3 regions of the Paenibacillus sp. Marseille-Q9583 genome follow, and region 2 is predicted to be linked to each of the others. Evidence: predicted binding sites of a transcription regulator. Region 2 holds the regulator's gene; each other region holds the start of a gene.

Region 1 (5,162 bases), on a different contig from region 2:
AGGTAGCTGCATTACAAATAGAGGATGTCCACTACAACTATTCGGGTAAACCGGATAATGAAGCCTCCCTATTTACAGGGCTTAATATTCATATACAACATGGAGAAACTATCGCGGTTGTCGGGCCAAGCGGGTCAGGGAAGACGACGCTCGTTCGATTATGTAATGGACTTTATGAGCCTACTGCAGGAAGCATCACGGTTTATGGAAAGTCTGTACATGATCAGCTTGAAGAAGCACGCGCAATGATTACCTATGTTCCCCAAACCCCTTATTTGTTCTCAGGAACTATACGAGACAATATCGCCTTCAGTTCTAGTACAGCTAGCGAAGAGGATATTCGAGAAGCCGCTCGGCTCGCAGGTGCAGAAGAGTTTATTACGAAGATGCCCCATGGTTATGACACTATCCTAGGTGAACATGGATCGACTTTATCTGGTGGACAAAGACAACGCATAGCCATTGCCAGAGCTTTTCTTCGTGATGCTCCACTCTTACTTCTAGATGAAGCCACTTCCGCACTCGATAACGAATCTGAGCGAATGATTCAGCAATCTCTTGATATGTTAATGAAGAATCGAACCACATTAGTTATTGCACACAGACTATCCACCATACGTGAAGCATCTAGAATTATCGTGTTAAATCAGGGTTCAATTGTTGAGGAAGGAACACATGAGTCTTTATTAGAAATGAATGGGCTATACTCACAATTATATAACATTCAATTTAAATCTTCTGAAGCAGAAGACATTAGTGCACCTGAGTTGCTTCAATTTCATTCCAATCTTTGATCTCAGTTCAATGCATACATCGTAATTCATAAGTTATTTTAATTAAGGTGTATGCGTTGGAATCGAGTATAAATTATCCTCTTCTTTTAATCGTCTCATGACGAGCTTAATAAATGACTGGATATAGCTTTCTTGAAGCTCTTTCTTTCTGTGGCTCATCCATATCGAATGCTTAGAAACTACATTTACCACTTCGACCTTGGCTAACATACCCTGATCAAGATAAGGCTTTGCTAACAACGCTGATACAAAACTAATCCCATAACCGGCAATCACGGCTTGAATAACCTCATTTACTCCATTAAATTGCAGTTCGATCTTCGGTTGTTGTACCTTTCTTTCTTCACATAATTGTACAATTCTCTCTCTGGCTGCACTACCTTCCTCCCTCATAATAAATGCCTCAGCCATCACTTCCTCAAAGCTAACCTCCTGCTTGGCTAAAGAATGATTTGAAGAAACTACGAACACATACTCGTCCTTGTACAACTCCCGATGTTCGAACACCCCTGTATGATGAGAAGGAAACGCCATATCACTATAAATCGCCACGTCCGCTTCAAAGTTATTTAATTGTTCCATGACTTCATGAGAATTAGCAGTAGAGATCTGAATTTTAACCTCCGGAAAAGATTGCTTGTATAATGATGCCCACCGGGGGATGAGTAAGCTTGTGGCCAAATAATTACCTGCAATCCGAATATGGCCCGCAGGAAATTTATGATAATCCTCAATAATCTGCTGTACCTGTTCACCCATAGCAAATAACTTTTCAAGTGGTTCGATCAGTTTTCTCCCAATCGATGTTAGCACCATTCTCTTTCCTATGACCTCTAATAATACGATATTATTGTCCCGTTCAAATTTGCGGATCTGCGCTGATATAGCGGGTTGACTAATGTGCAAACGTTCGGAGGCTTTGGTCACACTCCCTGTTATCGCAACATAATAAAATAATTTTAATACATGATAGTTCATCCTGATTTCTTCCTAACTATATAAAATAAAATCATATTTAACGGACCTTCGGCTTTCTTATTATAACTATACATTATGAATATTAACTATTATATATTGTTTATTTATAATTATTTATCTTATACTTACAACTATTCAAAAGGGAGGTTTCGTTAATGAAAGAGACAGTATTATTTCTAACCCGTCACGGGCAGACCGAATGGAATTTGCAGAAAAGAATGCAAGGACATCAAAATTCAGCGTTAACAACCTTAGGTGAACAGCAAGCGGAATGGTTGAGAGATCGTTTGGAAGGTGAGAATTTAGGAGCCATTTATTCTAGTACTAGTCCAAGAGCATTGCATACTGCGCAGATTTTACGAGGAAATCGGAGATTACCGATTCAGCAGCAAGCTTCATTAATGGAAATTAACATGGGCATTTGGGAAGGAATGAACACAGATCAGATTGAACAAGAATATCCATTACAGTACACCCATTTTTTCACCAGACCTGATCTTTTTATTCCTCTAGCCCCAGGTGAGACCTATAGTCAGCTTGAACAAAGAGTAACGCCGACTATTGAGCGTATCATTAACGATAATGAAGGACATGAGGTACTTATTGTCACGCATCGGATGACCCTGAAAGTCATTATGGCTCATTTTCTCAATAAATCATTGCAGGAATTAGGGGAACTACCGGATATTCTCTCTACAGCATTGTGTAAAGTAACCCTAACTGACAACAATACAACTATCGATCTGTACGGCGATACTTCACATTATCAATGAATCCTTCTCAAAAATAAAAAAGGAAACTCCGATTTAAATGGGGTTCCCTTTTTAGACTTCAATTTTAAATTTCCACACTTTTGATTGTAAAGCTGCGGACCTTCATCCATTTTCCTGAAATAAATTCGTCAATTGTTTTCGTCTTCGGTCTAACACAAAAACGATGCTTGCTCCCTTTATCAAAACCAACCGCTTCAAAAATCAGGCCGTCACCGATTTGCTCCTTAAAGAACACTTGCTTAAGTCCCAATCTATTTAACATTTCAAGCTTTACACTTTCGATATATGTGCGTGAATACTCCTTAGACATGTGTGTTCCTCCTAGTAGTGGTAGTAATATTATAAGTTCAATATTAAGAAAATCAACTGAAGATCACATAATCACAAAAAGAAAAAAGCCAACCCATAGTCTATGGATTGGCTTCTACTATATAAGTTGATTACGAAATTATTTAACTTCTGTTGTTCCAGTCACTTTTCCATCAATAACAGCTGATGTTTTCAGATCTTCGCTCGCGAAGTAGAGGTTACCATCAATAGTGGCGGTTTCAGGCAGAGTAAAGCCTTTCGCTTCTACATAAACATCGCCTTTAATCGTTCCGCCTTCAACTTTCAAATTCTCACTTTGTACTGTAAACTTTGGTACGGTTAGTGTATAAGTAGCAGTGATCTTGTGATCAGCATCTTGCGAATAAAGGGCAATCTTACGGTAGATGTCGCCATCTGCGGCTCCTTTATTACGGAATTCTCCAGCTACAACAACCTCATCAGGAATCGTTACATCATTTAGAATCGCAACAATCCAGTTTCCATCTTTGCTAACAGCCTTAGTAAATGCATCTGCTTGATTCACGATCGAAGCTGTAGTGACAGCATCTGTCTGCTCAGCAGCCGGAGCTGAAGTTGCCGCCGAATTGTTTGCTTTATCCTCATTTGCTCCACAACCTGCCAATACTGCTACCGAAACCCCAGCCACTAAAATCATTTTAAATAGTCTCATTTTCGATTCCCCCTAATTTTGATTATGAATTAATTATATATTAAAATTCTTAATAATTAAGTGAATGATTTCACAAATTTGTGTCAGTATATAAAGCGGTTTCACAGCTCTCTCTCTTCCCGATTAAGATTCGCTCCCATGAGTCACACCTCTTCTCGCTGACTGATTTAGGTTCTTAAATCTATTTACCCAAATTATAAAAATGAACACAAGCATCATTTGCTTCTTGGTATAAAGTCAATCGTTGACTCTATTCAAGTGTTAATGATAATATTTGGAAATAAATATCTCAGCAAGGGAGAAGTTTACTGGTGAAAATGAAAAAGACTACAATGAAAGACATCGCGCTGCAAGCTAATGTCTCCGTTGCGACTGTAAGCTATGTTCTGAACCGCGTCGATAACCAAACCATTCCTGAGAAGACCCGCAATCAAATACTGTCACTTGCCGAAGAACTTCATTACATTCCTAATCTAGCAGCCCGTTCGCTTGCCAATAAAAAAACGGGATTAGTAGGGATACTTGTCAATCATTCTGCTTATATGCCCCCTTGGAAACTCTATGCACAGTTCACCTTTATCCGTGCTTTGGAACAGCGTTTAACGGATGCCGGATATCATACGCTGTTATATTCTCTTGGTGCTGACCATCCTTCTCTGAATATCATCGTCGAAAGAAAGCTCGAAGCCGTCTTTCTGATCGATGTCCGCGATGAATCCTTCTATTCAATTTCCAAACATTTTGTAGAAGGCATCCCCTTGATTTTGATCGACAGCATGATTGAAGATAAGCTGTTTAAGCAAGTTCTTTACAATTATCGTTCAGCTCTACAAAAGATAATGCCGGAGGATCTTTCACAGGTTTGTTTAATTATGGAGAGCTTCAATAATTCCTTACTCACTAACTTTATCCAAGACAGTCTTCCTTTACCTGAGAAAGCGATATTCAAAGTTCAAAATATGGAGGAATTGAATACAATCTTATCGGAGGGGATCTACAAAGAAGCTATAGTTATTAATGAGTTTATCGGAAGTTATGTTGAAAAATCCGGGGTATTCGCACGTCTTTCTGTTCTATGTACCTGTAATTGCCCAGAAATGCTTGGAGAAGACGTTCAGAAATTCATATTCACTGGGGATAAATCAGCCACTGCTTTTGAACTAATGCAGGAGTTATTACATCGTCCTGACTACTCCAAACAAGAGAATAATCATTATTTTGTTGATTAATTTTTTTTCGACATTCACTTAAACGTTTAAGTTAAAAGGAGAGATACCCATGACAGATCCTGTTTTAGCAAAACATGCATCCACCACTGCACAATCCTATCCAACCCTTTGGGGAAACCGGAGATTTATGCTGCTACTCAGCTCCTATTCCATTTCTTTGTTTGGAAATACCTTTCACAGCATTGCTTTAAGTTTATGGGTACTTCAGACGACCGGAAGCGCTAAAATGATTGCCTTTATTACGATAATCAATTTATTGCTCAGTTCTTTACTCGGATCGATAGGAGGCACACTCGCAGACAGGATCAATCGCAGAACCATTATGTTAATCACTGATTTGATAAGCTGCGGTCTAGCAGTTACGCTTGCTCTGTCCATTTCCATGTCT
Region 2 (5,162 bases):
GCTTCCGGAGCTGGGACAGCCGTCGGATCACCACTTACACCTTTATGAATGAGGGCTGCAAGACGCATCTCTTCAAACATATCCAGGTTATTATTGCTTGCCGCACCATCTGTACCCAGTGACACCTTCACACCAGCCTTTAGAAGATCCGTAACCCGAGCCACTCCACTAGCCAGTTTCAGATTACTTCCTGGGTTATGAGACACGCCTACATCATGACGAGCCAGTATCTCGATCTCTTCATCATTCAAATGAACGCCATGTGCAACAATAGACGGACGTGTGAACATTCCAAGCTTCTCTAAATGCGCTACAGGCCGAAGTCCGTAATCCACCACATTCTGCTCCACTTCGCGTTTGGTCTCGGACATATGGGTATGCATCGGTAAATCCAAATCATGTGCCGCTTGTACAAACTTAACAAAGAAGTCCGGTGGGCAAGTATATGGGGCGTGTGGCGAGATCATCGTCGTAATTCTACCATCAGCCTTACCATGCCAATTTCGTGCAAAAGAAATCGCTTCCGCAAGCTTGTGATTTTGTACTTCCTCTGGACATAAGCCAATTACGCCTCTCATCAGTACGGAACGGATGCCTGATAATTCGACTACCTCTGCTACTCGGTCCATATGATCGTACATATCCAAGAAGGTTGTAGTACCACCTTTTAGCATTTCCAGTACCGACAAGGAGGTTCCCCAGTATACATCTTCTCCAGTGAACTTCGCTTCCATCGGCCACATCTTCTCTTGAAGCCACACCTGAAGTGCTAAATCATCTCCATAACCACGAAGCAATGACATTGCGGCATGGCCATGTGTATTTACCAGACCTGGCATAAACAGCAGACGACTGCCATCAACAACTTGCACATCATCTTCCATTAAAGGCTCTTTTTTTCCTATGTAAGTGATCAAATCATCTTCAATAGTCATATATCCATTCAGAACCGGCTCATCCGTTCCCGGAATAAGAAAACGCCCGCCCTTAATTATCGTTTTACTGCTCTTCATTTCCGGTTTCTTCCTTTCCGTCTTTCAAATAATAAGCAAGGCTTTGCAAATCCGTTGTAAAATCGGCAGCATGAACCCGGATATTCGATGGTGTTTTTAGAATCACTGGTGCAAAATTCAAAATCGCCTCAATACCAGACTCAATGAGAATATCTGCTACATTCTGCGCTTCTGAATCAGGCACAGTAATTATCCCAATTCGAATACCTTGCTCACGAACCGTCTGACCAAGCTCCTCCATCGGTTGAACGGTAAGAGAGTTGATTTTCCGCCCTACCTTAGGTGCATAGGAGTCAAATATAGCGGTAATCTTCATAGTATCTTTCAGATAAGCATTGTAATTCGATAATGCATGTCCAAGGTTACCGGCTCCTACTAAAGCCACATTCAATTGTTGATCCAGCTTCAGAATATGACGGATTTTTTCAATAAGATAAGTTACGTCATACCCGATACCTTTTCTACCAAAGTCTCCAAAATAAGCTAAATCTTTACGAATTTGAGCAGGATTCAAATCAAGTTTTTGTCCTAGTTCTTGTGAGGAAACGGTTAATATTTCACGTTTCTGGAGATCATTCAAGAAACGCAAGTACACAGGAAGTCTGCGAACAACGGCTTCTGATATTTTATCCGATTTCATAATTTACCTCCTAATTTAAGTGATATTCTGTTCAATTCCTATCGAAATATCTGCACCTCGTCTCAAGGAAGAGCGGTATTCTTATACCGCCCTTCCTTGTAGAGTGATTAATAAGATCGATGACGTTTTTTTCAAGAAACGCCTCCGTCTTCCAACCACTCCGCTATACGAGGAACCATTTGATCCGTAAGCATATGCTCCATTTTCGGGCCAGGCAACGAATAGAGGAAATACTTCCCATAGTGAGATTCGATCACCCTTGTGTCATACACAATAACAATACCCCGATCTTGCGCTGTCCGTACCAGCCTCCCAAATCCTTGCTTGAAGCGAATAACCGCCTGAGGAACAGACAACTTCATGAACGGATTCTTTTTCTGGGCTTGTAATAACTCAGACTTCGCTTCCGCTAGGGGGTGGTTTGGCGGTTGAAATGGGAGCCTCACGATGGCCAAGCATGTTAATGCTTCACCTGGAATATCTACACCCTCCCAAAAGCTGCTTGTTCCTAACAGTACAGAAGCTGCACTGTCCTGAAAACGGCGGATCAGCTTGCTACGGCTGCCCCCCTCCACGCCTTGACCTAACACCGTGATCTCTTGTGAGGCTAGAGCCTCTTTCAGAGGATCATAAACCTGGCGTAGCATCTTGTAAGAAGTAAACAGGACAAGCATCCGCCCACGTGTTGTAATAGCTGCTTCTGCTAGTGACTGTACGAGTGTATCGACAAATCGGGCATCGCCTACACTACCCTTCACACTAGGGAAATCCCGCGGAATAACTAACAGCGCCTGCTCCCGATATTTAAAGGGAGAAGGCAGGAGTGATGTCATCAGACGCCCCTCTTCCGCAGCTTCATTAAGTCCGAGATTATCAATCATAAACTGGAAAGATTTATCGACAGAGAGTGTCGCCGAAGTCAGTACGATACTTTTCTTCTTGTCGAAAAACAGCTCCTTAAGCTGAGTACTAACATCAACAGGAACGGCATACAGCTGTAGCGATTTACTGCGATAATTTCCATTCGCCTCCAGCCAATATACTACATTCTCATCATTTAATCCCATAAAAAACCGTACTTGCTCACGTATAGAAGCTAAATCCTTAAATAAGCCGCTAATATCGGTAACTAGACTATCTGAGGAGGATTGACCTTCTTGATCTCGCATCTCATTAAGCATTTTATCACCTTTACGGATAATTTCGCTTAATGTCAGATTCATAGTATTCTCTAAAGCAACCAATTCATCCCATTCTTTCGGTTTACGGGTAGGAAGTAGCCGCATAACTAACTGGCCAGCTTCTCCCGCCGCTGCATCGCTACGTTCCGGCAAGAGGCTGAATAGTTTATCACTAAGCAGATCCCAGGTTTCTTTTACGGTAAGCAGGTCCGGATAGATTCTATCGATCACTCCGCTCCATTCAGAAGCTTCCTCACTGCCTGATGACTGAAGCATTTGGCGAAGTGTAGGAAGCTGGCCATTTCGACTATCCTTATAAAGACGCGATAGTGTATGTGCCACCGTGAAATGCTTCATATGCATGCCTAAATGCTTGCCAGCGACGTCCTCCAGATGATGGGCCTCATCTATTACAAGATGTTCATAAGCCGGAAGTAGTTGATGCCCAGCCTTAACATCTGCGAAAAGCTTAGAGTGGTTCGTAATGACCACGTCTGCAATACCAGCTTCATGCTTAGCCCGATGATAATAACACTTACGGAACCAAGGACACGAGCGACCCAGACAAGAATCGGTATCGCTTGCCACCGTCTCCCAAAAATCTCCGCCACGTCCACTTAGATTGAGCTCTTCGTCATCTCCTGATTCACTTTGTGTCAGCCAAACGATCATCTGAGCCGCAGTAAGCGCATCTTCCCTCGGACTTATAAAGTCTTTTTTATTAATTTTATGTTCGAACTTACGAAGACACAAATAATGCCCTCTGCCCTTAAAAATTGCAGCTTTAAATGGAAAAGGAACTACCTGTGTTAACAATGGAATATCACGCTCACGCAATTGATCCTGCAGATTAATAGTATGAGTGCTGACCATGACTTTTTCATTAGTGCGTACGCTTTGGTAAATGGCAGGCAATAAATAACCAAGGGATTTACCGGTTCCTGTCCCCGCTTCGATCAATAGATGCTTGTCTTCGGCAAGTGCCGTCATCACCTCATTGATCATAATATCCTGAGCTTCCCGGCTTTCATACTGTGGCAAAGTTTCTTTAAGTCGTTTCGTTACTTCATCCATATAATCTGTAAAAGATAAATTGTGTAGTGGATTCTCAGCATGCTCGTCTCGAGGTGGAGCTAATTCGTTCCAGTCTCCTACAGCAAGCGCTAATTGACGATAGAAGGTCAGATCACCTTCGGGCTGAAGCGTCTCCGCTTCCCGTTCACGCAGCAGACCATCAAAATACCAACCCAGATCACTATCCTCTTCCGTAAACAGCTCACAGAGTCTCTGAATCGTCAGCAGAGGCAAATCGTAGAGCTCCTCTAGACATTTCAGCAATACAAGAGCAGTTGCGAGTGCATCACTGTCTGCCTGATGCGGACGATCATGCGTCACTCCAAAATGTGCACTAACTGATCCTAGTTGATAGGATGTGAGGGAAGGAAAGCAGATTTTCAGAAAATCAATCGTATCTAAAATCCGCCCTTGAAATGGTAAATACCCACACCGGTCTAAAGCATTTTGCAAAAAATGGAAGTCGAATGCGACATTATGCCCTACAAGCACAACATCATCCAAGAGTGGGACAAGCTCCATCATCATCTCATCCAGCTCAGGTGCATCCTTTACATCATCGTCGGTAATCCCCGTTAGACCAGTTATAAAAGGAGGTATCGGTGTTCCGGGCTTGACGTAGGAACCATATACCCGGGAGATGGACCGGTCTTCTTCTATAATTGCAAGGCCAACCTGGATAATTTCACCCACGGATTGGGTTCCCGTTGTTTCAAAATCAAGCACGGCAAATTTCATTATAATTCTATTCCCTTTCAATTGAGACTCTTAATCAGCATAACAGAAGTTGCGAAAAAAGGCGATGCACACCACTGGTTCAGGGGATGCATCGCTTGAATGAAAATACGGAATAATAAACCGTAAACGTAATAATTTACAATAATGAAACAAGCTGATTTCCGAAATGAAGCTTACCTCCCCGGCGGCGGCAAACCTCCAAATTAACGGTTGGTTCAGGAAGTGCCGGGTCAAGTTGCAAAGAAAGGCCAAACAGCTCTTGCGCTTCATTGAACCGTTCTTGAGAGGCCCTGATGCAACCTAAAGCGTTATAAACCATTGCCTTCAGCTTGGTTTCCCGTATCAAACCGAGCATATGGTTCAGATGGCTCCAAGCAGCTTCCCCCTCCCCTTCCTGCAGGTAAGAGATGGCTAAATATAATCGAGCAGCCAAGCTATCCGGATATTGCACAATAACTTCCTTAAACTGTTCAATACATTTCCCATACATCAGCAGCTTATAATACCCTTGACCTC
Region 3 (5,162 bases), on a different contig from region 2:
ATGATCGTAGCAACCATTGTTACAGGTCTTACGATGATCGGAGTTACAAGTAATGGTCAGGTATCCATCTTAATGCCAGGGGAAATGCTGCGTGAAGCATATATCCGTCGGGGCTTGCATCCGAAGAACTTGGGACGTACCATCGAGGATTCAGCGGCGATTACCGAGCCTATTCTGCCTTGGACAGCTGCAGGTGCTTATATGGCGGGAACGCTGGGTGTTGCAACGCTAGATTATTTACCTTGGGCTGTTCTCTGTTGGACAGGAATAATCTTTGCGACGATATGGGGCTTCACGGGATTCGGTATCGCGAAGTTAACACCAGAGCAACAGGCAGAAATGCTAAAGGAATATGACGGTAACACTAATGAACAAGCTGGATAAAGGAGTCTTTTAAAATGACAAATATGCATAAAGAAACTGTAAAAACAACGGATGCACCAGGTGCAATTGGGCCTTACTCTCAAGCTGTAAAGCTTGGGAACGTCTTATATACTTCAGGACAACTCGGACTAGACCCGGTTAATGGGACTTTTCCTGCTACGGTCGAGGAACAGACGGAACGGTCGTTGCTGAATGTCAAAGCCATACTGGAAGCGGCGGGTACAAGCATGGACCAGGTAATAAAGACGACCGTTTTCCTAAAGGATATGAATGATTTTCTTAAGGTGAATGAGATTTATGGAAGATTCTTTGCTCAGCCATACCCTGCTCGCAGCGCTGTTGAAGTAGCACGTCTGCCTAAGGACGGGCTCGTAGAAATTGAAGTTATAGCTTATATACCATAAGTAAGGGCAGACAGTTCGTACGACCCAAACTGGTGTTGTAAACGTTGATTAGAAAATAAGGTAGGAGACCGCCCTGGATAGGGCGGTTTTCTTTGTGTAGTAAGCTGATGAGGATTTTTATGGAAATTTAAATGAAAATATTCATGAAAATGTAACAGTAATCATAACTAATTACAAAAATACCTTCACAAAACATCGACTTTGCGTTATTATAAATGTGAAAACATTCACAAAGGGGCGTTATAAAGATGAAGAAGACAACAAGTACTGCTCTCATTCTCATTCTCTCTGTCATGCTCGTAATCGCAGGCTGCGGTAACAGTAATAGCAACAGCGCAGGTAATAGTAATGGAAACGAGAACAAAAGTAAGGTAAATGAGACGGCCAAAAATGATAAAGCTGAAGCCGTATCAGGCGCATCAGAAGCTAGTTACACACCACTGGATCAATTAAAAGATAATTATGATATCGTTATTGTTGGTGCTGGTGGCGCAGGAATGTCGGCTGCACTGGAAGCTAAGGCCAAAGGCTTGAACCCTGTTATTTTAGAAAAAATGCCGGTTGCAGGTGGGAATACAAGTAAATCCTCCTCAGGAATGAACGCTTCCCAAACGAAATTTCAAAAAGAGCAAAGCATTGAAGATAGCAATGATAAGTTTTATGAAGAGACCTTAAAGGGCGGCCATGACACGAACGATAAAGAGATGCTTCGTTTCTTCGTTGACAATTCCGCAAGTGCAATCGATTGGTTGGATTCGATCGGAATTAAGCTGAACAATATTACGATCACAGGCGGCATGAGCGAAAAACGTACCCATCGTCCAGAAGACGGCTCTGCGGTAGGCCAATACCTTGTCAAAGGATTGGTTAGAAACGTACAAGAAAAAGAAATTCCACTGTTTGTGAACGCGGATGTTAAAGAAATTACTCAAAAAGACGGTAAGGCTAACGGCGTCAAAGTACTCTTTAACCAAGCTGATGAAAAAACCATTACAGCGAAGGCAGTTGTTGTAACAACAGGTGGTTTTGGATCCAACATGGATATGATATCAAAAGTTAGACCTGATCTGGAAGGATACGTAACGACTAACCAAATCGGCAGTACCGGCGACGGCATCAAGATGATTGAGGCACTTGGCGGAACCACCGTTGATATGGATCAAATCCAGGTTCACCCAACAGTTCAACAAGAAAAATCTTATCTGATCGGGGAAGCTGTACGCGGCGAAGGTTCTATCCTCGTGAATAGCGAAGGCACACGGTTCGTAAACGAATTGACTACACGTGATAAAGTTACCGAAGCGATCAATACACTTCCTGAAAAAGCGGCAACGCTTGTCTTTGATTCCGGCGTCAAATCACGTGTGAAAGCAATTGAACAATATGACAAAATGGGCTTCGTGATCCAAGCGGATACCATCGAAGCATTGGCGAAAGAAATCGGTGTGCCAGCCGATAAGCTAAAAGCGACACTTGATACTTGGAACAGCGCGGTAAAGAACAAGAACGATGCTGAATTCGGCAGAACAACAGGAATGGACAACGATTTGTCCGCGGGTCCTTACTACGCTATTAAGATCGCCCCAGGGATTCATTACACCATGGGCGGCGTGAAGATCAATACGAACACAGAAGTATTAAATAAAGACGGCGCTGCTATTCCTGGCCTGTATGCGGCTGGTGAAGTTACAGGTGGATTACACGGTCAAAACCGGATCGGCGGTAACTCTGTAGCAGAAATCATTATTTTCGGCCGTCAAGCAGGGATTAAATCTGCTGAGTTTGTACAAGCACAATAAGATATAAACAGCATATTTTGGTTACAACAAAAGAACCGCTTGGGCTAATAGAAGCCCGAGCGGTTCTTTGTTTTGATCTCTATTTAGAAGGCTGTTTTTCATTCTTAGCTTGTTCTTCTCGCATCCACTGTGACAGCTGGCGTTTGAGTTTAAGGAATTCCGGGGAATCCGTAATCTCATCGCGGCGTGGCCGTGAAAATGGCACGTCAACAGTATGTAGGATGGAGCCGGGACGACCCGAGAATACATAAATACGATTCGAGAGCAGCAACGCTTCTTCGATGTTATGGGTAATGAATAGCACGGAGCGGCGATTCTCCTCCCACAGCTCCAGCAACCAGCGCTGCATTTCACTGCGAGTTAGTGCATCCAGTGCGCTGAAAGGTTCATCGAGCAGCATCAACTCCTGCGGAGCCAGCAATGCTCTGAGAAAAGCAGCACGCTGCTGCATCCCACCAGACAGCATATGCGGATAAGCCTGTTCGAATCCATTCAAGCCAACCTTGGCGAGCCACTGGCGCGCTTCTTCACGAGCTCCATCCTGCAGAGCACCTTTGATTTCTCTGGCTAGCAGTACATTATCTTCAATCGTTCGCCAAGGAAAAAGCGCAGGCTGCTGCGGCATATAACTGATTTCACCACGTTGACCTGTAACGACCTTACCGTTCATGAGGATCGTTCCTGCATCAGGCTTCACTAGTCCGCCGATCATATGGAATAAGGTGCTTTTTCCACAGCCGGAAGGACCGACGATTGAAACGAACTCTTGCTGTTCTACCTTAAGAGAAACGTTGTTCAGCACGTTCGTCTCGCGGCGACGATGGGTGAAGGACTTGGAGATGCCGCTTACTTCAAGAGCAGGTGGTGCAGTATGAGCTTCAGGAGAGCTTATGATTTCAGTTGTTCTTTGCTCTATTTGCGTCGCTTGAGACATCCAGGCATCTTCCTTTCTATGAGTTACGGCGCGGTTTCCAGCGAACTAACCATTTTTCGAGCAAGGCGATAATCGCAAAAAGCACAAGACTAAGGAGCACAATAATAACAATAGCGACAAACATCCGATCCGTACGGTAAGCTGATTTTTGCAGGAGCATATAATAGCCAATCCCTTTATCCGCGCCAATCCACTCAGCGACCACGGCTCCCATAACCGCATAAGTAGCTGATATTTTCACGCCGGAAAATAGTGCCGGGATAGAAGAGGGAAGCTCCAGCTTGGTGAAGATTTGCCACTTGCTTGCGCCCGCCATTTTCATATAATTCATCATGACTTGATCACTTTGAGACAAGCCGCCCATTGCAGCGACAGCAACCGGGAAGAAGCATACCAGTGTAATCAGCACGATTTTGGGCAAAAGGCCGAAGCCAAACCAGATGATAAGCAGTGGTCCGAGTGCGATAGAGGGAACATTTTGACTCAGAATAATGAGTGGATAAAAAGCTCGTCTAGCCCAAGGTAAAAGATGCAAAAGTAGAGCGACGATCAAGCCTACACCTGTACCAATAGGAAAACCGATTAATGTGAGTCGGAGCGTAGCCATCGTATGAGCCCAGAGACCTGAGGCATTACTGGTGGATTCGCGTGCAATATCAGCAGGACTCGGCAGAATCCAGGATTCGATATGGAATAGAGAAACAGATAACTGCCATACGGTTAAAAAGAAGACGACCGCCACAAGGGGCGGCCATATTAGCTTCCAGGTCGATCTCACGGCCGATATTTCTCCGTCAATTTATCCATGCTGATTCCGTTAGGGTTATGAGCGATTTTGATTTGGGAGATCACGCTTGGACTACCTGCTTCGATCAGCGCCTCCTGCATTTGACGCACAACCTCCAGTAGTTCGCTTAGCTCACCCTCCATAGTAGTTTCCAGAGGATTCACCTGATGTTTAACGCCGGATTTTTGAATAACTTCAATTGCTTTATCTACGTAGGGGATGGAGTCCTCATTGTTTGGAGTCTTAGGAATTACTTGAATGCTTAATAATGTATTAGCCACAATAATCAATCCTCTCAATTTGTATAGGTAAGTTCAAAAAGCCAACTTTGATAACGAAGTATTTTCAGGAAGTAGATTCGGCGTCGAATCTTGAACGAACTTGGGAAGTCCGGTCTACTCCGCCGGTAAAAAATCATTCGTGAATGCACTAGCTGCATCCAGCGGTTTGTCCAGCAGCTTCAAATCATACATCCAGTCGCCGTAATTCTGCCAGACCTCGGTTTTTTGCTCTCCCCAGCGTGGGGCGTCGTCCTTATATTTCGGGCTAAGCCATTTTTGGCTAGCTAGGACAAGCTCTGCATCAAGGTCAGGCACAGCCTTGGATAATGTAGCGGCAGCCTCTTCTGGATGATCAATCGCATATTGATAACCCTTCGATGTGGCTTTCAGGAAAGCCTTCACCAAATCTGGATTCTCAGAAATCTGCTTCTCACTCGTGGTCAGCACAGGGGTGTAATAATCGAGCTGAGGCGCATAATCCTTCAAGTAGAGCATATCCAGAGGCTCACCACGCAGTTCGGCTTCAATACCGGTCCAAGCGTAGAAGATCCAAGCGAAATCAATGTCACGTTT

Evidence for each region. Region 2 encodes Rex, which represses fermentation and respiration genes when NADH is low (regulators of the CRP and FNR family bind a similar motif). Its sites were predicted from a motif close to TTGTGAAATATTTCACAA; they were not measured.
Region 1: the regulator Rex is predicted to act here: its motif matches at 3,604-3,621, upstream of ACWNM1_RS21020 (polymer-forming cytoskeletal protein).
Region 3: the regulator Rex is predicted to act here: its motif matches at 1,004-1,021, upstream of ACWNM1_RS03835 (flavocytochrome c).

The regions. Positions count from the first base shown of each region.
Region 1 covers NZ_CDRJTB010000051.1:36,761-41,922, forward strand. The annotation lists gene ACWNM1_RS21000 (ABC transporter ATP-binding protein) at 1-794, shown strand, start outside; gene ACWNM1_RS21005 (LysR family transcriptional regulator) at 837-1,772, opposite strand; gene ACWNM1_RS21010 (histidine phosphatase family protein) at 1,928-2,545, shown strand; gene ACWNM1_RS21015 (hypothetical protein) at 2,610-2,855, opposite strand; gene ACWNM1_RS21020 (polymer-forming cytoskeletal protein) at 2,994-3,545, opposite strand; gene ACWNM1_RS21025 (LacI family DNA-binding transcriptional regulator) at 3,863-4,774, shown strand; gene ACWNM1_RS21030 (MFS transporter) at 4,824-5,162, shown strand, end outside.
Region 2 covers NZ_CDRJTB010000018.1:1,096-6,257, forward strand. The annotation lists gene ACWNM1_RS10835 (amidohydrolase) at 1-1,013, opposite strand, end outside; gene ACWNM1_RS10840 (redox-sensing transcriptional repressor Rex) at 1,000-1,653, opposite strand; gene dinG (ATP-dependent DNA helicase DinG) at 1,785-4,646, opposite strand; gene ACWNM1_RS10850 (tetratricopeptide repeat protein) at 4,783-5,162, opposite strand, start outside.
Region 3 covers NZ_CDRJTB010000004.1:134,067-139,228, forward strand. The annotation lists gene nhaC (Na+/H+ antiporter NhaC) at 1-384, shown strand, start outside; gene ACWNM1_RS03830 (RidA family protein) at 399-788, shown strand; gene ACWNM1_RS03835 (flavocytochrome c) at 1,037-2,587, shown strand; gene ACWNM1_RS03840 (ABC transporter ATP-binding protein) at 2,667-3,521, opposite strand; gene ACWNM1_RS03845 (ABC transporter permease) at 3,538-4,299, opposite strand; gene ACWNM1_RS03850 (thiamine-binding protein) at 4,296-4,589, opposite strand; gene ACWNM1_RS03855 (ABC transporter substrate-binding protein) at 4,704-5,162, opposite strand, start outside.